DNA from 3 places in the Janibacter sp. LM genome. Region 1 is predicted to be linked to each of the others. Evidence: riboswitches for the same ligand, from Rfam matches in the RefSeq annotation. Region 1 holds a riboswitch; each other region holds the start of a gene.

Region 1 (7,075 bases):
GGTCCCCCCTTCGCGTCGTCTCGATGGCGGTCCACAGCCGCGCGATCTCCTCCTCGCTCGGCTCCGGCCGGGAGACGAAGGGGGCGATCCGCCGGACCGGCGCGCCGTCCTCCGCCGCGGGTGAGCGGGCGTGGCCCCCGGTCGTGGCGGAGAGCAGCGTCAGCGCGCGGGCGGCGATGTCGGCGAGCCCGGCGGTCGGCACGACCGCGTCGACGATGCCCTTGTCGACGAGGTTCTCGGCGACCTGCACGCCGGAGGGGAAGGGGACGCCGTTCAGCGTCTCGTAGACGACCGGGCCGAGGAAGCCGATGAGCGCGCCCGGCTCGGCGATGGTCATGTGGCCGAGCGAGCCCCACGACGCGAAGACCCCGCCGGTCGTCGGGTGCCGCAGGTAGACGAGGTAGGGCAGGCCGGCGGCCTTGTGCGCGACGACGGCCGCCGAGATGTCGACCATCGTCATGAAGGCGGGCGTGCCCTCCTGCATCCGGGTGCCGCCGCTCGCCGTCGCCGCGACGAGGGGGAGGCGCTCGGTCGTCGCCCGGCGCACCGCCGCGACGAGGCGCCCGGCGGCCGCGCGCCCGATCGAGCCGCCGAGGAACCGGAACTCGCCGACGACGAGCGCGACCTCGTGCCCGCGGATGCTCGCCCGGCCGGTGACCACCGACTCGTCGGTGCCGGACCGAGCGGCTGCCGCCTCCAGGGTCGCGAGGTAGCCGTCGCTCAGGCCGGAGCGGTCGATCGGCTCGTCCCAGGAGACGAAGCTGCCGGCATCGACGACGGCGGCGAGCAGGTCGTGGGCTCCGGGGCGTGGCGCGCTCATGCCGTGATCGTGCCAGCAGCGGGGCCGCGTACGCTTGCCGCCGTGCTTGTGCCGCTGACCACTCTCGTGCTCGTCGCGGTCGGCGTGCTCGGCGTCCTGGCCCTGGCCTACCTGATCATCGACCGGCTCGTCGACGACCTCATGCTGCTCACGACCGCCGTCGTCGAGCTGCTCCTGCTCGCTCTCGTCGTCGGGTCCGCGATCGCGATGGGGCAGGTCGAGGGGGAGGGGGAGGGGGCGACGATGCTCGCCTACGCCCTCACCCTGCCGATACTGCCCCCGATCGTCGTCTTCATCGCCCTGAAGGAGAAGACCCGGTGGGCCATGGGGGTCGTCCTCGCCGGTGCCTTCACCGTCGGTGTCATGACCTACCGCATCCTGCAGATCTGGCAGACCCATGGCTCCGCCTGAGCTGCGCACGGGCACCGGGCCGGGTCGGGTCGTCGTCGCCGTCTACGCCGTGCTCGCGCTCGCCGCGACCGGCCGCTCGGTCCTGCAGGTCACCCAGTACCTCGACCGGGCGCCGCTGGCGTACGCGCTCTCGGCGCTCGCGGCCGTGGTCTACGTCGTCGCGACCGTGGCCCTGGCGAAGGGGGGAACCACCGGCGCGCGGGTCGCGACCGGGGCGATCCTCGTCGAGGCCGTCGGCGTGCTCACCGTGGGCACGCTGTCGTACGTCCTGCCGGACCTCTTCCCGGACAAGACCGTCTGGTCGCACTTCGGGTCCGGGTACGGGTTCCTGCCGCTCGTCCTCCCCTTCGTCGGCCTGTGGTGGGTCCACCGCGTGAGACGGGCCTGACCAGATGCTGGTCACCCTCCTAGTCTCCGGGTAGGTCTTGAGTGCCAGCGCCAGGCCCCGGCTCGCTGGCCGGCAACCCTCCATCCGCGGTGGGGTGCCCCGGGAGACGACCTGGTCCGTGGCGACCGCCACGGTCAAGCGCGCACGATCAGGAGCAAAACTCATGAGCGACCCGTCCACGTGGAACTTCGAGACGAAGCAGATCCACGCCGGCCAGGCGCCCGACCCGACCACGGGTTCGCGGGCACTGCCGATCCACCTGACGACCTCCTACCAGTTCAAGGACACCGAGCACGCGGCGAACCTGTTCGCGCTCAAGGAGCTCGGCAACATCTACACGCGGATCATGAACCCCACGCAGGACGCGGTGGAGCAGAAGATCGCGGCCCTCGAGGGCGGCGTGGGCGCGCTCCTCACCGCCTCCGGCATGTCCGCGACGCACCTGGCCCTGGTCAACCTCGCCGAGGCCGGTGACCACATCGTCGCCAGCACCGCCCTCTACGGCGGCACGATCAACCTGCTGAAGTTCACCCTGCCGAAGTTCGGCATCGAGGTGAGCTTCGTCGATGACCCGAGCGACCTCGAGCAGTGGCGCGCGGCGGTCAAGCCCAACACCAAGGCCTTCTTCGGCGAGACCATCGGCAACCCCAAGGACATCGTCCTGGACATCGCCGGCATCTCCGAGGTCGCGCACGCGGCCGGCGTGCCGCTCGTCGTGGACAACACGATCGCGACGCCCTACGTGCTCCGTCCGATCGAGCACGGTGCGGACGTCGTCGTGCACTCCGCGACGAAGTACCTCGGCGGCCACGGCACCGCGATCGCCGGCGTGATCGTCGACGCCGGCCGGTTCGACTACGCGGCGGACCCGGAGAAGTTCCCCAACTACAACCAGCCCGACCCGAGCTACCACGGGCTGCGCTTCGGCCCGGACCTCGGCGTGGACGGTGCCATGGGTGCCAACCTCTCCTTCATCCTCAAGGCCCGGGTGCAGCTGCTGCGCGACATCGGCCCGGCGATCTCCCCCTTCAACGCCTTCCTCATCGGGCAGGGCATCGAGACGCTCAGCCTGCGCATGGAGCGGCACCTGGCCAACACGGCCAAGGTCGCCGAGTTCCTCGGTCAGCACGCGCAGGTCGACAAGGTCACGTGGGCCTCGCTGCCGAGCAGCCCCAGCCACGAGCTCGCGCAGCGGTACACGCCCCAGGGTGCCGGCGCCGTCATCTCCTTCGAGATCTCCGGCGGCCTCGAGGCGGGCAAGAAGTTCGTCGAGGGCCTGAGCCTGCACAGCCACCTGGCCAACATCGGTGACGTGCGCTCGCTCGTCATCCACCCCGCGTCGACGACCCACTCGCAGGGCCCCGACGAGGACCGGCTCGCCGCTGGCGTCACCCCCGGCCTCGTGCGCCTCGCAGTGGGCCTCGAGGCGATCGAGGACATCGTCGCCGACCTCGAGCAGGGCTTCGCCGCCGCGAAGGCCTGACGACCACCCCGAGGGGCCTGTGGAGAACTCCACGGGCCCCTCGGCGTTCTTCCCTAGCGTGGGTGCATGGGCGGACAGGAACGCATCTCCATCGACAGCGAGGGCATCGAGGGCCTCGGTCGCCAGCTCAAGGCCATCGCCGACTTCCTCGAGGAGAAGGCGGCCAAGGCCAACAACGAGGCCGTCGAGACCTTCGGGTTCCCGAGCTGGTACGGCACCGACGCGTACGAGGCGGCGATCGGGGACTTCGAGCGGGAGCGGATCAGGGTGGGCAAGCAGCTGCGCGAGCTGGCGCGGCTGGCCCGGGACGCGGGGTCCTGGTACGTGCTCACCGAGGACCTCGTCGACCGGCGCAACCAAGGGATCCTCTGATGGCGCTCCACGACCCCGGGACCATCGAGGAGGGCGACCCCAGCACGATCCGGGCCGAGGCGGACGAGCTGCGGACGGTCGCCGCCAACATCCACACCGTGGCCGAGATGCTGCGCATGGTCTCGACGAAGGGGGTGTGGGAATCGTGCTCGGGGACGATCTTCGAGGACGAGGTGGGCAGCACCCCGGATGACCTCTTCGCGATCGCCAACCGCCTCGCGGACACCGAGCGGATCATCCGTCCCTACGCGGACCGGCTCGAGGAGAGCCAGGCCACCCTCGAGCGACTCCGTGGACGGTACGAGGAGAACGTCCGCATCTCGGAGGAGCGCAAGGCGAAGCTCGCGACGCTGACCCCGCAGGACCCCGAGTACGCCATCGTCGATCGGGAGTACCGGGCCGCCGCCAACTCGCGGGAGATGAACAAGAGGGGCTTCGAGCGCGAGGCGGAGGAGGCGAGCGCCGACGAGCGGACCATGGCGACGAGCCTGGCCGCGGTGGGGTCCGAGCTCTCCGACGAGAAGGGGTACAACGGTTTCGAGATGGCGAGCCGCACGGGCCGGAGCCGCCTGTTCAACAACGACGTCGTCGACCTCACGCCCTGGGGCAAGCCTGCGGCCGTCGTCACGGCAGCCGACCCGCTGGGCAGGCTGGGGCGCCGCGCCGTGTACGGGGAGGGCAGCTACCGGGACGTCGGCCTGACGACGGTGCTCACGGCGGCCGACATCCTCGTGCCCGGCAGTCGGCGCATCGAGGCCAGGGACGCGACCCGGGCCAGCCGCCGGGCCGACGAGCTCAAGGGCATCAGGGCCGCCGACAGGTCGACCAACCCCATCGCCCATCGACGGCTCGCGACCAACACGAGGATCTGGGCGCAGCACCAGGTCGCCACGGGCAAGGTCCGGGCGAAGCACAAGGTGACGGACACCCTCGCCGACAAGACCGGCATCCGGCTCGTGGACGACATGGTCACCGACTGGTCGGCCGTGGCCGGCGCCGGGCGCGTGCGAAGGAGCGGGTATGCGCTCAAGTACTCGGTCAAGGTCACCAACAAGACCACGGCGCAGGTGAGCTCGGTCCAGTCGGCCGCGGACAAGGTCGGCGCCGCGACCGAGTCCGACGAGGCCCGGCGCGAGCGCCGGGCGCGGGAGGAGGCCGAGGAGCGACGGCAGGAGACCGAGCGCCGGCGGCGAGAGTCCCGCGTGGAGGGCATCACGTCGCGACCGATCACCTCACCGGTGCCGTAGCCGAGAAAAGTGCGTTGCACCCCCTTCGCCGGGGTGCGAGCGTGGCGGCATGGCCTCCGACATCCACGTCACCCGGATCGACCCCGACGACGACGCAGCCGCTGCGCTCGTCCTCGACGGGCCGGCTTCGTCGCCACCCGCGACGGGGAGGTCGTCGGCATCGCCGGGTCCTGGGACGTCGAGCTCTCGGTCCCGGCGAAGGGGGGCGCCTCCCTTCGTCCTGCCGAGGGCCTGACGCAGGAGACGATCTACGGCCGCTTCGGGTACGGCGTCGCGAGCTCGGCGCTGCGCTCGCGCTTCGCGGCCGGCACGACCTTCACCGCGCCCGCTGCCGTGCGCGCGCAGGCGGACGCGACGGCGAGCAGGCGCCGGGGCAGGTCGTGCGCAGCCTCGAGGACTGCGAGCGGATCCTGCGCGACGTCCCGGAGAGCCGCGGCGACCGGGAGCCGGCCCGGCTGCTGTGGGCGACCCGCGAGGGCCGCGACGTCGGGTGCGCGTACTTCCACCGCAGCCCCACGTGGTCCGACGGGCAGCCGCGGGGCGAGGTCGGGGTCTTCTTCCTCATCTCCGTCGACCCCGGTGCGCGGCTGGCGCTCGCCGAGCGGCTGACGACGATCGACCTCATGGGCAGCACGGAGTACTGGGTCACCCCGACGACGCCCTGGCGCTGTGGCTGCCCTCGCACCGCTCCATCGGTGGCGGTGGTCTGAGCGACAGCCTGTGGTTGCGCCTCGTCGACCTGCCGACCGCGGTCGCCGAGCGTGGTCACGCCGCGGACCTCGACGTCGTCGTGCTGGTGCACGACGACGTCCTCGAGGACACGGCCGGCACCTGGCGCTGGACCGCCCGCGACGGCGTCGGCGCACTCACCCGGACCGACGAGCCGGCCGAGGTCACCCTGGGCATCGGCGACCTCGGGGCCGTCTGGCTCGGCGGCCAGACGCTCGGCGCACGACACGCGGCCGGCTACGTCACGCAGCAGCGTCCCGGCGCGGTGGCCGAGCTCGACGCCGCGCTGCGCACACCGGTCGGGCCGACCACGACGATCGACTTCTGAGGGCGCGGATATCCTGAACCCCATGCCCACCACCCTTCGCGACGCCGTCCCCGCGGAGGAGCTGCACTACAACGAGGACCTGCCGGTCGTCGCCCGCAAGGACGACATCGCCGAGGCGATGCGCGAGCACCAGGTCGTCATCGTCGCGGGGGAGACCGGCTCCGGCAAGACGACCCAGCTGCCCAAGATCGCCCTGGAGATCGGGCGCGGCACGACCGGGCAGATCGGGCACACCCAGCCCCGGCGGATCGCCGCGCGCTCCGTCGCCGAGCGGATCGCCGAGGAGATGCAGGTCGAGCTCGGCGGGCTCGTCGGCTACCAGGTGCGCTTCGCCGACCACAGCAGCGACCAGACCGCGGTCAAGGTCATGACCGACGGCATCCTGCTCAACGAGATGCAGCGCGACCGGGACCTGCGCCGCTACGACACGATCATCATCGACGAGGCCCACGAGCGTTCGCTCAACATCGACTTCATCCTCGGCTACCTCAAGCAGCTGCTGCCCCGGCGTCCCGACCTCAAGGTCATCATCACCTCCGCGACGATCGACCCGGAGCGCTTCGCCCAGCACTTCGGTGACGCCGCGGGCGAGCCCGCCCCGATCATCGAGGTCTCCGGCCGCACCTACCCCGTCGAGGTCCGCTACCGCCCGCTGGGCGACGACGAGGCAGACGACGGGGACGGGGACCAGGTCACCGGCATCTGCCGCGCGGTCGAGGAGCTGTGGACCGAGTCGACGAGCACGGCGCCCGATGTCCGGGACGTCCTGGTCTTCCTCTCCGGTGAGCGCGAGATCCGCGACGCGCAGGACGCGCTGACGTCGATGGACCTCCCGGACACCGAGGTCATCCCGCTCTACGCGCGCCTGTCCGCGGCCGAGCAGCACCGCGTCTTCGCACCGCACCGCGGCCGCCGGGTCGTGCTGTCCACCAACGTCGCCGAGACCTCGCTGACCGTCCCCGGCATCCGCTACGTCATCGACACCGGCACCGCGCGCATCTCCCGCTACAGCCAGCGGACCAAGGTGCAGCGCCTGCCCATCGAGCGCGTCTCGCAGGCCTCGGCCAACCAGCGCGCCGGCCGCTGCGGTCGCGTCGCCGAGGGCGTGTGCATCCGCCTGTACTCGGAGGAGGACTTCGAGTCGCGGCCCGAGTTCACCGACCCCGAGATCCTGCGGACCAACCTCGCCAGCGTCATCCTCGAGATGACCTCGCTCGGCCTCGGCGACGTCGCGCGCTTCCCCTTCATCGAGCCGCCGGACTCCCGCCAGATCACCGACGGCGTCCGGCTGCTGCAG
Region 2 (7,075 bases), on a different contig from region 1:
TTGAGGACCGGGTTGCCGAGCCAGTAGGCGACGACCGACGGGAGCGGCACCCCGCTGCGGCGCAGCGAGACCGCCACCGGCGAGGCGCAGCAGGTGCACATCATGCTCGGCAGCGAGGCAGCGCCCGCGATGGCCGCGCCGGAGGTGGAGCCGCGGCCGGCGAGGACCCGGCGCAGGTGCTCCCGGGGCAGGAGCGCGTCGATGGCCGCGGCGACGAGCAGGCCGACGAGCAGTGCCTTCCAGACGGCCAGGCTGTACGCGAGCGTGAAGTCCCAGGCTCCCTGCCACCACGTCGGCGCGTCACGCGCGACGTCGACGAGCGCACCCCCGTCCCACGCCCGGCTGCCGACGAGGCCGTCGATCTTCAGCGCGTAGGGCCACCACTTGGCCCAGACGAGACCGACGACGAAGACCAGGGCGGTGATCGCGACCCCGAGGACCCAGCGGTCGAGGTGTCGCGGCCGGCCGGGAGACGGTGCGGTGCTCACGTCGTCACCGTAGGAGAAGGACGCTCCGGTGTCTCGGGGGACGACCTGTCCTAGGGTGGGCGGCGGAGGCGTCTGGGTTCCTGGTGGTCCCCCCGGTCTTCAACACCGGTGAGGCCGAGCATCTCGGTCTGGCGGGTTCGATTCCCGTCCGCCTCCGCCACACGTCCGACCCGAAGGGAGCACGGTGACCGACCCCCGGCGGGCCATCCCGCGCACCGACACGCTGCTGGCCTCGGCGCCCTTCGTCGCCGCGGCGGAGCGACTCGGGCGGGATGTCGTCCGGGTCGCGATCACCGCCGCCCAGCAGCAGGCGCGCGACGGAAGCATCGGCCCCGACGAGGTCCCCGCCACCGCACTCGCCGGGCTCCCGACCCGGGCCAGCTCGCTCACCGCGGTCCTCAACGCGACCGGCGTCGTGGTGCACACCAACATCGGCCGGGCCCCCTTGTCCCCCAGCGCGATCGAGGCCGTCGTCGACGCCGCCGGCTACGTCGACGTCGAGATGGACCTGGCCACGGGAGCGAGGAGCCGACGCGGCGCCGGGGCACTCGCCACCCTGCTCGACGCCGTCCCCGACGCGACCGGCGCGCTGGTCGTCAACAACGGCGCGGCCGCGCTCGTGCTCGCCACGACCGCGCTCGCCGCCGGGCGCGAGGTCGTCGTCTCGCGCGGGGAGATGGTCGAGATCGGCGACGGGTTCCGCCTGCCCGACCTCATCGCCTCGACCGGCGCTCGGCTGCGCGAGGTCGGCACGACGAACCGGACGCACCTGAGGGACTACGCCGACGCGATCGGTCCGGGCACCGGGTGCGTGCTCAAGGTGCACCCGAGCAACTTCCGCGTCGACGGGTTCACGGCCGAGGTGGGCCTCGGTGAGCTCCGCGGGCTGCGTCGGCCCGACGGCTCCCCCGTGCCGGTCGTCGCCGACATCGGGTCCGGCCTGCTGCGGCCCGACCCGCTGCTGCCCGACGAGCCGGATGCCACGACGTGGCTGCGCGCGGGCGCCACGATCGTCACCGCCAGCGGCGACAAGCTCCTCGGCGGCCCGCAGGCGGGTCTCGTCCTCGGCGACGCGGACGTCGTCGAGCGGTTGCGCCGCCACCCGCTCCAGCGCGCCCTGCGCGTCGACAAGCTGACCCTCGCCGCGCTCGAGGCGACCCTGCGCGGATCGGTTCCACCGGTCACCGCCGCGCTGCACGTCACCGCCGACGAGCTGCGGCCGCGGGTCGAAGCCCTCGCCGCCGCCCTCGGCCGTGGGGTCGTGGCGGTCGAGGGCCGCGTCGGCGGCGGCGGGGCGCCCGGCGTGCCCCTGCCCGGCTGGGCCGTCGAGATCCCCGCGGACGCCGTCGAGCGCCTGCGCGTCGGCGAGCCGGTCGTGCTCGCCCGGGTCGAAGGGGGGCGCGGCCTGGTCGACCTGCGCTGCGTCCCGGCCGATCGGGACGGTGACGTCGAAGCGGCACTGCGGGCGGCGCTCGGCGACGACGGGCCCGACCCGGGGACGCCCACCCCATGAGGCGCGTGCTCGCCACCGCCGGGCACGTCGACCACGGCAAGTCGACGCTCGTGCGCGCGCTCACCGGGCGTGACCCCGACCGGCTGCGCGAGGAGCGCGAGCGCGGGCTGACCATCCAGCTCGGTTACGCCTGGACGACCCTGCCGAGCGGGGCCGAGGTCGCCTTCGTCGACGTGCCGGGGCACCAGCGGTTCCTCGGGACGATGCTGTCGGGGCTGGGGCCGGCGCCGGCGGTGGTCTTCGTCGTCGCCGCTGACCAGGGCTGGCAGGCGCAGAGCAGCGAGCACCTCGCCGCCGTGCAGGCGCTCGCCATCACCGACGGCCTGCTCGTCATCACCCGGTGCGACCTGGCCGACGACGAGCAGCGAGCCGACGTGCTCACCGAGTCGCGGCGACACCTGGCCGAGGCCGGGCTCGACCTCCCTGCCGTCGAGGTCTCGGCGGTCCGGGGCGACGGGATGGACTCCCTTCGCGCGGCGCTCGACGAGCTCGCTGCCCGGCTGCCGGAGCCGGACGCCCGGGCGCCGGTGCGGCTCTGGTCCGACCGCAGCTTCTCCGTCTCCGGCGCGGGGACGGTCGTCACGGGCACCCTCGGCGCGGGCACGGTCCACGTCGGCGACCGGCTGGTGCTGCTCGACCGCGGGTCCGCACGCGAGGTGACGGTGCGTGGCCTGCACAGCCAGGACGAGGCGCACGAAGCCGTCGGCCCGGTCTCCCGGGTCGCAGTCAACCTGCGCCGCGTGGACGAGGTCGGCCGCTCCGTCGCGCTGCTGACGCCCGACGCCTTCGCGCTCGCGTCGGTCGTCGACGTGTCCGCCACCGAGCTGCATTCCCCTAGGGCAATGCAGACGAACGGTCACGGGAGCGCGCATTCCCCTAGGGCAATGCAGATGGTCGAGCAGGGGACGCTGCACGTCGGGTCGGTCGACGTCGAGGTGCACGTGCGCCCGCTCGGGCCGGACCACGCCCGCCTCTCGGCCGCGACCGTCCTCCCGTGGCGCGTGGGCGACCGGGCGATCCTGCGCGACGCGGGGAGTCGTCGCCTGTGGGCCGTCCGAGTCGTGGACGTCGACCCCCTGCCGCTCACCCGCCGCGGTGCCCCAGGGCGAAGGGGGCAGGCCCTCGCCTCTGCAGGCGCGGACCCCGCCGACCTCGCCACCGCTCGGCTGCGCTCGCGCGCAGCCGAGCGGGCGGACGTGCTCGACCGGCTGGGTCTCCCCGCGCCAGCGGGTGCCGTGCGGCACGGTGACTGGTGGGTCGACGCGGGGGCCGTGAGCACGTGGCGCGACCGGCTCGGCGGGGCCGTCCGCCGGCACCACGCCGCCGACCCGCTCAGCGCCGGGCTGCCCGTCGCCGAGGCGGCCAGGTCGCTCGGCCTGCCCGAGCACCTCCCTGCGGTGCTCGGACAGGCCCTGGTACCGGGACTGGCCACCGACGCCGGCCTCGCCGTCGCCGACGGCCGCGTCCACGACCCGAAGGCTGGAGGCCTCGGAGCCGCGGAGGCCGGGATCGCGGCTCTCGAGGCACGGCTGGGGGCCACCCCCTTCGTGGCGGCGGAGCGGGGTGAGCTCGCCGAGCTCGGTCTCGGGACCGCGGAGCTCGCGGCCGCCGAGCGCCTCGGACGGGTCATGCGTCTGCCCGACGACGTCGTGCTGCTCCCCGACGCGCCGGCGCGGGCGATGCGGGTGCTCGCCGGGCTGGAGCAACCCTTCACCCTCAGCCTCGCGCGACAGGCGCTCGGGACCACCCGGCGCGTCGCCGTGCCCCTGCTCGAGCACCTCGACGCCCGCGGGTGGACCCGGCGGGTGGACGGGAGTCTGCGGCAGGTCGTGCGCTAGGCCGCGCTCAGGCAGCGACCTCGAGGCTCGTCGTCACCGGCACGCCGTGCGTGAGGTTGTCGAGGACGGGGCAGTGCTCGGCGACGGCCTGCTCGAGGCGGCGGTACTCCCCTTCGCTCTCCGGGCCGCTGACCGTGATGGCCAGCTCGATGCCCTGGAAGCCCGGACGCACCGACTCGTCCGTGCCGAGGAACCCGGCGAGGTCCAGGTCGCCGCGCAGGTCGACGTCGATCGTGTCGACCCGGAGGCCGAGCTTGTCGGCCCAGACCTGGTAGCTGATGACGGTGCACGAGGCGAGGGCGGCCAGCAGGTGCTCGACCGGGTTGGCGCCCTTGTCGGTGCCGCCGAGGGCCGGCGGCTCGTCGATCGTGTAGCTGAACTGGCGGCTCGTGATGGCGACCTCGGTCCCCGTGACGAGCGCGCCCCGGGTCGTGACCTCGAGCAGCGTGGTGGGTGCGGTGGTGGCAGTCATGGACGGCTCCGTGGATCAGGGGCTCTCGTGAACCCGCGCTTGGCGCGGCCGGTCGGCCGACGCCCAGGTCGTCACCCGGGGCACCCCACCGAGGGTGGAGGGTTGCCGCCCAGCAAGCCGGGGCTTCGCGCTGGGACTCATGACCTGGCCATAAGATGACACACAGCAATCCATAACGTCCAGTTATGTATCAGGAAGTGGGACCGCGCCTGAGGTCGACCGTGAAGAGCGGCAGGAAGAGCTGGGCCAGCGGCCCGATGGCGAGCGCGTAGAGGAAGGTGCCGACGCCGACCGTGCCGCCGAGCAGCCACCCGACGACGACCACCGTGACCTCGATCCCCGTGCGCACCAACCGGATCGAGTGGCCGGTGAGGCGCGCGATCCCCGTCATCAGGCCGTCGCGCGGACCGGGCCCGAACTGCGAGCCGATGTACATGCCGGTCGCGATGCCGTTGAGCACCACGCCCCCGACGAGGAGCACGATGCGCCAGCCGAGGTCGCCCGGCTCGTCGAGGTGCGCGAGGACGAGGTCGGCGGAGGGGCCGATGAGCAGAGCGTTGCCGATCGTGCCGACGCCGGGCTTCTGCCGCAACGGGATCCACCCGAGCAGCACGAGCAGCGAGACGCCGACGACGATCGTGCCGAAGCTCAGCGGGACGTGGCGCGAGACGCCGACGTGGAGCACGTCCCAGGGGATCTGGCCGAGCGTCGCGCGCAGCACCATCGCCATCGACGCGCCGTAGAGGAAGAGGCCCGCGAGGAGCAACGGCAGCCGGACCCCGAGGCGCCCGGCACGCAGCTGCTCGAGGGGGCCGATGTCGGCGAGCTGTCGCCCGCGGGGTGGCGCGTCGTCGGTCACCGGGTCAGCGTAGGGCTCGACGAGATCAGTCGCCCACGGTCTGCTTGCCGCGGGCGACGACCTTGCGGTCGGGCGCGTAGACGATCTGGGTGTCCTTGTCCTCGTAGTCGAACTGGTTGAGGAAGAAGCGCATGGCGTTGATCCGGCCGCGCTTCTTGTCGTTGGACCTGATGACCGTCCAGGGCGCGTGCTTGGTGTCGGTCCGCTCGAACATCGCCTCCTTGGCGGCGGTGTACGCCTCCCACTTGTCGAGGCTCTCGAGGTCCATCGGGGAGAGCTTCCACCGGCGCACCGGGTCGATCTGGCGGATGGCGAAGCGGGTGCGCTGCTCCTGCTGGGTCACGGAGAACCACAGCTTGGTGACGTGGACCCCGGCGTCGATGAGCATCCGCTCGATCTTCGGCGCCTGGTCCATGAAGCCCTCGTACTGCTCGTCGCTGCAGAAGCCCATGACCCGCTCGACGCCGGCGCGGTTGTACCAGGAGCGGTCGAAGAGGACGATCTCGCCGCTCGTCGGCAGGTGCCGCAGGTAGCGCTGGAAGTACCACTCGCCCTCCTCCCGCTCGCTCGGCCTGGTGAGCGCGACGACCCTGGCGCCCCGGGGGTTGAGGTGCTCCGTGAAGCGCTTGATCGTGCCGCCCTTGCCGGCGGCGTCACGGCCCTCGAAGAGGACGACGAACTTGCGGCCGGTGTCCTGCGCCCAGTACTGGAACTTCAGCAGCTCGATCTGGAGCAGGTACTTCTCGACGTCGTAGTCGTTGCGGGTCATGAGCTCGTCGTACGGGTAGTTCTCCCGCCACGTCTCGACGGCCAGGCCGTCGGGTCGGATGAGCATCGGGTCGTCACCCTGGTCGTCGCGGACGGTGTAGCCCTCGTCGATGAGCCGGTCGATGTACTCGCGGAGGTTCTGCTTCTGCATGGGACGTGGGTACCACGTGGACCTGTCGCGCGGGTGTCGGAGCGGGTGGCGGAGACTGGAGTCCATGGCCAGGAGGACGAAGGGGGGCGGCGCCACCCCCGCGACGCGGGCGCTGGCGGCGGCCGGGGTGGCGTACACGGAGCACCCCTACGAGCACGACCCGGCGGCGCCCTCGTACGGCGTGGAGGCCGCCGAGGTGCTCGGGGTCCCACCCGAGCGGGTCCTGAAGACCCTGCTCGCCCAGACCGACCTGCCCCGCGACCACGGACTCGTCGTGGGCATCGTCCCCGTCGCCGGGCAGCTGGATCTCAAGGCCCTGGCCGCGGCGGTCGGCGCGAAGCGGGCGAGCATGGCCGACCCGGCGCTCGCCGAGCGGACCACCGGCTACGTCGTGGGCGGGATCAGCCCGGTCGGTCAGAAGCGCGCCCTCGTCACGGTCCTCGACGCCTCTGCGCTCGGGCACGACACGGTCCTCATCAGCGGCGGGCGACGAGGGCTCGACCTGGAGCTGGCCCCCGCGGCCCTCGTGGAGGTGACGGGCGCGGTCGTCGCGGCGATCGGGCGGGCCTGATCACGGCCGGAGGCGGTCCACCTGGCTGACGCAGCCCACCGGCAGGTCGCCGCCGTAGACGTGCGGGAAGAGCTCGGTGTCGCTGCCGACCGGCGTGCCGGGGACGGCCGGCTCGAGCCGGACGGTGAGGCCCCGGGCGGCGAGGGACTGCGCGTCGAGCGTCAGGAGCAGCAGCGGCTCGGTGACGTCGGCGTAGAAGCGGGCGAGGACCCCTTCGAGCTGGGCAGGCGACCCGCTGCAGTGCATGAAGCCCTCCTGCGAGATGAGCCGCCCGCGCGTCGAGACGGGGTAGGTCCCGGACGCCTGGGCGGCCTGCCAGTCGGACTCGAGGGCGATGTGCTGGAGGGTCATGCAGCCATCATCCCGCGCGCCGCGCGTGGATTCGAGGGGTTGCCCTGAGCGCGCGGGAGGAGCA
Region 3 (7,075 bases), on a different contig from region 1:
GAGGACCGCTCGCAGGTGGCTGGACATGTCGGCATACGAGTCGAAGCCGAGGACCGCGTCGGCCTCGGGCAGCTCGTCCGCCAGCTCCTTGCCGTAGCGCTCGGCGAGGCAGCCGACCGCCACGACCTTCTGCGTGCGTCCGTGCTCACGCAGGTCGTTCGCCTCGAGGATCGCGTCGATCGAGTCCTTCTTGGCCTGCTCGATGAACCCGCACGTGTTGACGACGGCGACGTCGGCCTCGGCCGCGTCGTCGACGAGGGTCCAGCCCTCCGCCGACAGGCGCCCGGCGAGCTCCTCGGAGTCCACGTCGTTACGGGTACACCCCAGGGTGACGAGGGCGACGCTACGGGTGGGGACGGACATGCCCCCCACTCTAGGTGCTCGGTGCAGGGCGACGGACACCGTCAGCTGCGTGCCCGCATCACGGTTAGGGCGACCAGACGCGAGATGACCATCGCGACGTAGAGCACGCCGCTCAGCTGCTCGATGATCACTGCCGCTCTGGCGTGCGGTTTGACTGCGCCCACATCCGAGAGCCCGACACTGGTGAGGTTGGCTCCGGAGAAGTAGAGCAGCTCGAGGAAGGTCTTGCGGCCCTCGCCGGTGTGACCGGTGAAGGAGCCGGGCGCCAGAGTCTGGATTGCGACGAAGAGGTAGGCGAAGCCGAAGAGCAGCACGGTGAAGGCCGCCCCGACGGCGAAGAGCTCGTCCTTGGTCACCCAGGTGTCGGCGAACATGTACGAGACGAGGCCGTAGGCGACATAGAAGTAGAAGACCGCCAGGAGCGCGTGCGCGGTGAAGCCGACGACGTGGTCGGCAGGTTCGAGGACGGACCAGACCTCGAGGACGAAGGCGGGAAAGCCGATCAGCAGCGCGAGCCACGTCAGGGCCGGGGTGGAGCGCACGACCCAGATGCCGAAGGTCACCGCGAACAGCGACAACGACGTGATGACCACGCGTCCCCAGGGTTCGGACTCGACCCACGGCAGCAGGATGATCGCGAACAGCTGGATCGCGACGAGGACAGCGGATGGCTGCTTGCGCACCACCGCGGCCCAGTACCGGGCACCCGTCGGTCGGCTGTCGAGCTCGTACCAGGCCTTCGTCATGCGGCAACCCTAGACTCGCCCGTCGCCGACGGCCCGCTGATCCTGCCCCCGCTCCTGCGCCGGCCGGTCAGTGACGGTCGGTGAGGGACCAGGCGTCCTCGTCGTCGTCCTCGGTCCACTCCTCGACGACCTCGGTACCGATGGGGTCCGTCGGGTAGCGGTTGTGCGGCGCAGCCGGTGATCCCTCGCGCACGTCGATGACCGCGGTGTCCCCGGCGGCGGCCTCGGCCTCGGTGACGACGACGGCCTCGTCCTCGTCGTCGTGGGGGTCGCCCTCGTCCCCGGTGGACGCCGGCGGCTCCTCGCCGCGCATCAGGGCGAGGGTGGTCGGCAGGTCCTCGGGCGTGATGAGCACGTCGCGGGCCTTGGAGCCCTCGGACGGCCCGACGACGCCGCGCGACTCGAGCAGGTCCATGAGGCGACCGGCCTTGGCGAAGCCGACGCGCAGCTTGCGCTGGAGCATGGAGGTCGAGCCGAACTGGCTCGTGACGACGAGCTCGGTCGCCTGGAGCAGCACGTCGAGGTCGTCGCCGATGTCCTCGTCGATCTGCTTCTTGGGCGTCTCGGGGGCGACGTCCTCGCGGTAGGTCGGCTTGAGCTGACCGGTCACGTGGCTGACGACGGCCTCGATCTCCGACTCGGTGACCCAGGCGCCCTGGACACGCATCGGCTTGGACTTGCCCATCGGCAGGAAGAGCGCGTCACCCTGCCCGAGCAGCTTCTCCGCGCCCGGCTGGTCGAGCACGACGCGCGAGTCGGCGAGCGACGAGGTGGCGAAGGCCATCCGTGAGGGGACGTTGGCCTTGATGAGGCCGGTGACGACGTCGACCGAGGGTCGCTGGGTCGCGAGCACGAGGTGGATGCCGGCCGCGCGCGCGAGCTGGGTGATGCGCACGATCGAGTCCTCGACGTCGCGCGGGGCGACCATCATCAGGTCGGCGAGCTCGTCGACGATGACCAGCAGGTAGGGGTAGGGCTGGATGACCCGCTCGCTGCCGGGGATCGGCTCGACCTTGCCGGCCCTGACGGCCTTGTTGTAGTCGTCGAGGTGCTTGTAGCCGAAGGTCGCGAGGTCGTCGTAGCGCATGTCCATCTCGCGCACGACCCACTGCAGGGCCTCCGCCGCCTTCTTGGCGTTGGTGATGATCGGCGTGATGAGGTGCGGGATGCCCTCGTAGGCCGTCAGCTCCACGCGCTTGGGGTCGACGAGCACCATCCGCACCTCGTCGGGCGTGGCCCGCATGAGGATCGAGGTGATCATCGAGTTGACGAAGGAGCTCTTGCCGGAGCCGGTGGCGCCGGCGACGAGGAGGTGCGGCATCTTCGCGAGGTTGGCGATGACGTAGCCGCCCTCCACGTCCTTGCCGACGCCCATGACCATCGGGTGCTCGTTGTTGCGGGCGACGTCGGACCGCAGCACGTCGCCGAGGCAGACCATCTCCTTGTCGGCATTGGGGATCTCGATGCCGATGGCGGACTTGCCCGGGATGGGGCTGAGGATGCGCACGTCGGCCGAGGCGACCGCGTACGCGATGTTCTTCGACAGCGCGGTGACCCGCTCGACCTTCACGCCCGGGCCGAGCTCGACGACGTACCGGGTAACGGTCGGGCCGCGGTGGAACCCGGTGACCTGCGCGTCGATGCCGAACTCGTCGAGGACGCTCGTCAGGGACTCGACGACCTTGTCGTTGGCCGCCGAGCGCTCCTTGTGGGGTGCGCCGGGCTTGAGGTGCTGGCTGTCCGGGAGCGTGTAGGTGACGTCGCCGGCCAGGGCCAGCTGCTCGACCCGCTGCGGCAGCTGGGTCGTGGGCGGCGGCTCCAGGGCCGGCTTGTCCGCACTCCTGATCGGCGCGACGACCGGGTTCTTGGTCGGCCGCTTCTCCCCCGGACGGGGACCGTCGGTGGCCGCGGCATCCGCGGCCGGCTCGTCGACCGCGTCGACGGGCGCGGCGGCGCCCTTGCGCTTGCGTCCCTTCCCCGCGGGCTGGACCACCGCGGCCTGGTCGAAGGCGGTGTCGCCGTCGCGCTCGCCCAGGTTCTCGTCGTCGTCGAAGGTGCGCCGACGCCGGGCCCGCGCGACCGCGGCCTGGGGAGCGTCCCCCTTCGCCGCGACGTCGGCGCTGGTGACGTGCGAGGGGACCTCCCCGGTGAAGGCGGCCCGGACGTAGGCCAAGCGCTGCGGCACCTCGTGCAGGGGGGTGCCGGTGAGCAGGAGGAGGCTGAAGAGGCCGAGGAGGACCAGCAGGATGATGGCCGGCCACTCCGTGACCGCCGTGGTCAGGGGGTCCGCGGCGAGGAAGCCGACGATGCCGCCCGCGTCCCTCATGGGCCCGGCGCCGTCCGGCGGCTGCGGGATGTCCTTGGAGACGTGCGTCAGGCCGGAGACGGCGAAGAGCAGCCCCGCCGTGCCGAAGCCCAGGCGAGCGTCGGCCGCGGACTCGCCGGCCGAGCGCAGCAGGCGGACCCCGAGGAGCAGCAGGACGATCGGCAGCGCGTAGGCCACCCGGCCGAAGGTGCCCGCGAAGACCGCGTGCACGACGTCACCGAAGGCGCCCGACAGGCCCCACCACTCGCGGACCGCGACGACCAGGGCCAGCGCGAGGGCCAGGAAGCCCCACCCGTCGCGCCGGTGCTCGGGCTCGATCTCGCCGGCACTCGTGCCGATCCGGCGCACGCCGGCGCCGGTGGCGTGGGCGACGCCCACCCACGTCCTGTGGACCGCGGCCAGCGGCAGCGGGAGACCCCCGCCGGACGCGGCCTTCTTGCGCGGGGCGGCGGTCTTCTTCCCCTTCGCAGCGGACGTGCGACCCGACGGACGGGTGCTGCCCTTGGGGCGCGACGAGGCGCCCTTGGTGCTGCGCGAGGAGGTCGACGGACGAGTGGCCATGTTCCGCAGGTTAGGCGAAAGCCCCGCCCGACACACGCGTCACACGCGCAACAACGGCAACCTGTGGAGATCGGGGAGCGGCCCCGCCACCCGCCGAGTAGCGTCGCCGCCGTGGACGCACGCACCCTCATCGTCGCCCTCCTGGCGCTCGTCGGCGGCGTGGTCGGGTACCTCTGGCTGCGCACCGGGACGTACCGGCGGGAGGACGAAGGGGGTCCCCTCCCCCGACACCTGTGGGTCCTGCCGGTCGCCCCCTCCGTCGGGTGGGCGATCGCCCGCGGGCTCTCCGACCTGCCGTGGCCGGTGCTCGCGGCACCGCTCTCGCTGGCCCTCGCCGGCCTCGTCCTCGCCGCGGTGGACGCCGACGTCCACCGCCTGCCCAACGCGATCACCCTGCCCCTGGTCCCCGTGCAGGCCGTGCTGCTCACCTTCGCCTCCGCCGCGACCGGCGAGTGGGAGGCGTTGCAGCGGGCCGGGCTCGCGGCCCTGCTCGTCGGGGGCGGGACGCTCGCGCTCGCTTTCCTCCTCTTCGGCCGCTCGATCGGGATGGGCGACGCCAAGCTCATGGTCTCGATCGCGCCGACGCTCGCCTGGCTCGGCTGGACGCACCTCGTCGTGGGGGTCTGGGTGGGCTTCGTCATCGGTGGACTCGCCGCTCTCGCACTGCTGCTCGCGCGCCGGGCCGACCGGGGGACGCACCTCGCCTTCGGTCCCTACCTCGTCGCCGGAGCGGTCATCGCCGTCGCCCTCGGCTGACGTCCCAGGTGGCGAGATGCGCCTCGCCTCCTCTCGACACGGACCCACCGGTGTCCGATATGGTCATCCGCAAGGTCACGAGTACCAGCGACAAGCCCCGGCTAGCTGGTCGGCAACCCTCCTCCGCGGTGGGGTGCTCCGGGTGACGACCTGGCCGGCGACGCCATTGTCGCCCGGCAAGCGCGGACTCGTGGTCGACACCCGGGTCCCTGACGGACCAGGAGCATCCCCATGACCGTGTCCCACGTGCAGCAGACCTCGACCGACCTCCCCCGCCTCGTCTCCGAGGGCCTGACCTACCGCGACCGCGACGGCTCGACCGTCGAGTACGCGCACCTCGACCACGGGGCGACGACCCCGGCCTTCGAGGCCGTCGCGCAGGAGGTCGCCACCGCCGCGGTGACCTACTCGTCCGTTCACCGCGGTGCCGGCTTCGCCTCCCGGGTGACCAGCTCGCGCTACGAGCAGGCTCGCGAGAGCGTCGCCGACTTCGTCGGGGCGCGTGAGGACGACCAGGTCGTCTTCACCCGCAACACGACCGACTCCTTCAACCTGCTGGCCCGGGCGCTGCCGGCGGGCACGAAGGTCTTCGTCTTCGCCTCCGAGCACCACGCGGCCCTCCTCCCGTGGGGCGACGCGCTGCGGCTGCCCGTGCCGCACAGCCGCGACGAGGCCGTCGAGCTCCTCGAGCAGGCCCTGCGCAACCACCCCGCAGAGCACCGCCTCGTCGTCGCCACGGGCGCGTCCAACGTCACGGGCGAGCACTGGCCGATCGAGCGCCTGGCCGCGGTCGCCCGCGAGCACGACGCCCGCTTCGCCCTCGACGCCGCCCAGGTCGCGCCGCACCGTCGGGTCGACATCGCTGCCCTCGGGATCGACTGGGTCGCCTTCTCCGGCCACAAGATCTACGCCCCGTTCGGCGCCGGGGTGCTCGTCGGCCGCAGCGACTGGCTCGACGCCGCCGACCCCTACCTCGCCGGTGGCGGCGCCACCGCCCGCGTCGGTCTCGACACGACAGAGTGGACCTGCGGTCCGGCCCGGCACGAGGCCGGCTCCCCCAACGTCCTCGGCGCGATTGCCCTGGCGAGGGCCTGCGAGATCATCGCCGAGCGCGAGCGGGCGATCATCGACCACGAGCAGGCCCTGCGCATCCGACTGCTGAGCGGTCTGGCCGGGATCGAGGGTGTGCGCGTCCACACGCTCTTCGGCGGTGGAGAGGGCGCCCCCGTCGCGGCGATCACGGTCGACGGCCACGACAGCAGCGAGGTCGCGCGCATCCTCGGCGACGACCACGGCATCGGTGTGCGCGACGGCAAGTTCTGCGCGCACCTGCTCGTCGACGACCTGCTCTCCGAGCACGAGCAGGACACCGCGGTGCGGATCAGCGCGGGCCTCGGCACCACCCCGGCGCACATCGACCGGCTCCTCGGCGCCCTTCGCGCCCTCTGACCCTCCTCGGGTGAGGTCGAAGGGGGGACCCGGCAGTCCCCCTTCGCTCAGCAAGAGAAACCTCGCCTTCGCAAGAGTCTGAAACTCTTGCGAAGGCGAGGTTTATCGGGTCACCCGAGAATCCTGGGACGCGCGGGGCACCGTCTCCTAGGCCGCCACGACCACCGGGATGATCATCGGGCGGCGACGGATCTTGCCGCCGACCCAGCCACCGACGGCGCGGCGCACGACCTGCTGCAGCTGGTGGGTGTCGGTCGTGCCCTTCCTGGTCGCCTCGTCGAGCGCGGCGATGATCTTGGGCTTGACCTGGGTGAAGATCTCGTCGTCCTCGGCGAAGCCGCGGGCGGTGATCTCGGGGCCGGCGATGACCTTGCCGGTCGAGGAGTCGACGACGACCATGACCGAGATGAACCCCTCGTCGCGCAGGATGCGGCGGTCCTTGAGCAGCTCCTCGGTGGTGCCGCCGACGCTCGAGCCGTCGACGTAGACGTACCCACAGGGCACGGCGCCGGCGATGCGGGCGCGGCCGTCGACGAGGTCGATGACGACACCGTCCTCGGCGAGCACGACGTGGTCGGGGTCGACCCCGGTCTGGATCGCCAGCTCGGCGTTGGCCACGAGGTGGCGCCACTCGCCGTGGACCGGCATGACATTGCGCGGCTTGACGATGTTGTAGCAGTAGAGCAGCTCACCGGCGCTCGCGTGACCGGACACGTGCACCTTGGCGTTGCCCTTGTGCACGACGTCGGCACCCAGGCGCATGAGGCCGTTGATGACGCGGTACACGGCGTTCTCGTTGCCGGGGATGAGGCTCGAGGCGAGCAGCACGGTGTCCCCGTCGCCCACGTCGATGCGGTGGTCGCGGTTGGCCATG

What was found. Region 1 has a riboswitch for S-adenosylmethionine ahead of ABC138_RS01415 (bifunctional o-acetylhomoserine/o-acetylserine sulfhydrylase). Riboswitches for the same ligand answer to the same signal wherever they lie in the genome.
Region 2: it holds a riboswitch for S-adenosylmethionine, as region 1 does, so the genes downstream of both, ABC138_RS13595 (OsmC family protein) here and ABC138_RS01415 (bifunctional o-acetylhomoserine/o-acetylserine sulfhydrylase) in region 1, are expected to answer to the same signal.
Region 3: it holds a riboswitch for S-adenosylmethionine, as region 1 does, so the genes downstream of both, ABC138_RS10930 (aminotransferase class V-fold PLP-dependent enzyme) here and ABC138_RS01415 (bifunctional o-acetylhomoserine/o-acetylserine sulfhydrylase) in region 1, are expected to answer to the same signal.

Annotation. Positions count from the first base shown of each region.
Region 1 covers NZ_JBDIVG010000001.1:300,316-307,390, forward strand. The annotation lists gene ABC138_RS01400 (carboxyl transferase domain-containing protein) at 1-820, opposite strand, end outside; gene ABC138_RS01405 (hypothetical protein) at 863-1,231, shown strand; gene ABC138_RS01410 (hypothetical protein) at 1,218-1,619, shown strand; SAM riboswitch class IV at 1,653-1,766, shown strand; gene ABC138_RS01415 (bifunctional o-acetylhomoserine/o-acetylserine sulfhydrylase) at 1,783-3,102, shown strand; gene ABC138_RS01420 (hypothetical protein) at 3,169-3,474, shown strand; gene ABC138_RS01425 (hypothetical protein) at 3,474-4,721, shown strand; gene ABC138_RS01430 (hypothetical protein) at 5,102-5,431, shown strand; gene ABC138_RS01435 (sterol carrier protein domain-containing protein) at 5,446-5,778, shown strand; gene hrpA (ATP-dependent RNA helicase HrpA) at 5,801-7,075, shown strand, end outside.
Region 2 covers NZ_JBDIVG010000026.1:168-7,242, reverse strand. The annotation lists gene ABC138_RS13615 (permease) at 1-488, opposite strand, end outside; tRNA gene ABC138_RS13610 (tRNA-Sec) at 553-648, shown strand; gene selA (L-seryl-tRNA(Sec) selenium transferase) at 673-2,001, shown strand; gene ABC138_RS13600 (SelB C-terminal domain-containing protein) at 1,998-3,839, shown strand; gene ABC138_RS13595 (OsmC family protein) at 3,847-4,311, opposite strand; SAM riboswitch class IV at 4,342-4,456, opposite strand; gene ABC138_RS13590 (hypothetical protein) at 4,502-5,170, opposite strand; gene ppk2 (polyphosphate kinase 2) at 5,196-6,089, opposite strand; gene ybaK (Cys-tRNA(Pro) deacylase) at 6,154-6,660, shown strand; gene ABC138_RS13575 (DUF952 domain-containing protein) at 6,661-7,011, opposite strand.
Region 3 covers NZ_JBDIVG010000018.1:64,976-72,050, forward strand. The annotation lists gene rimO (30S ribosomal protein S12 methylthiotransferase RimO) at 1-363, opposite strand, end outside; gene ABC138_RS10915 (ion channel) at 405-1,109, opposite strand; gene ABC138_RS10920 (DNA translocase FtsK) at 1,177-3,996, opposite strand; gene ABC138_RS10925 (A24 family peptidase) at 4,108-4,752, shown strand; SAM riboswitch class IV at 4,826-4,941, shown strand; gene ABC138_RS10930 (aminotransferase class V-fold PLP-dependent enzyme) at 4,984-6,201, shown strand; gene ABC138_RS10935 (ribonuclease J) at 6,349-7,075, opposite strand, start outside.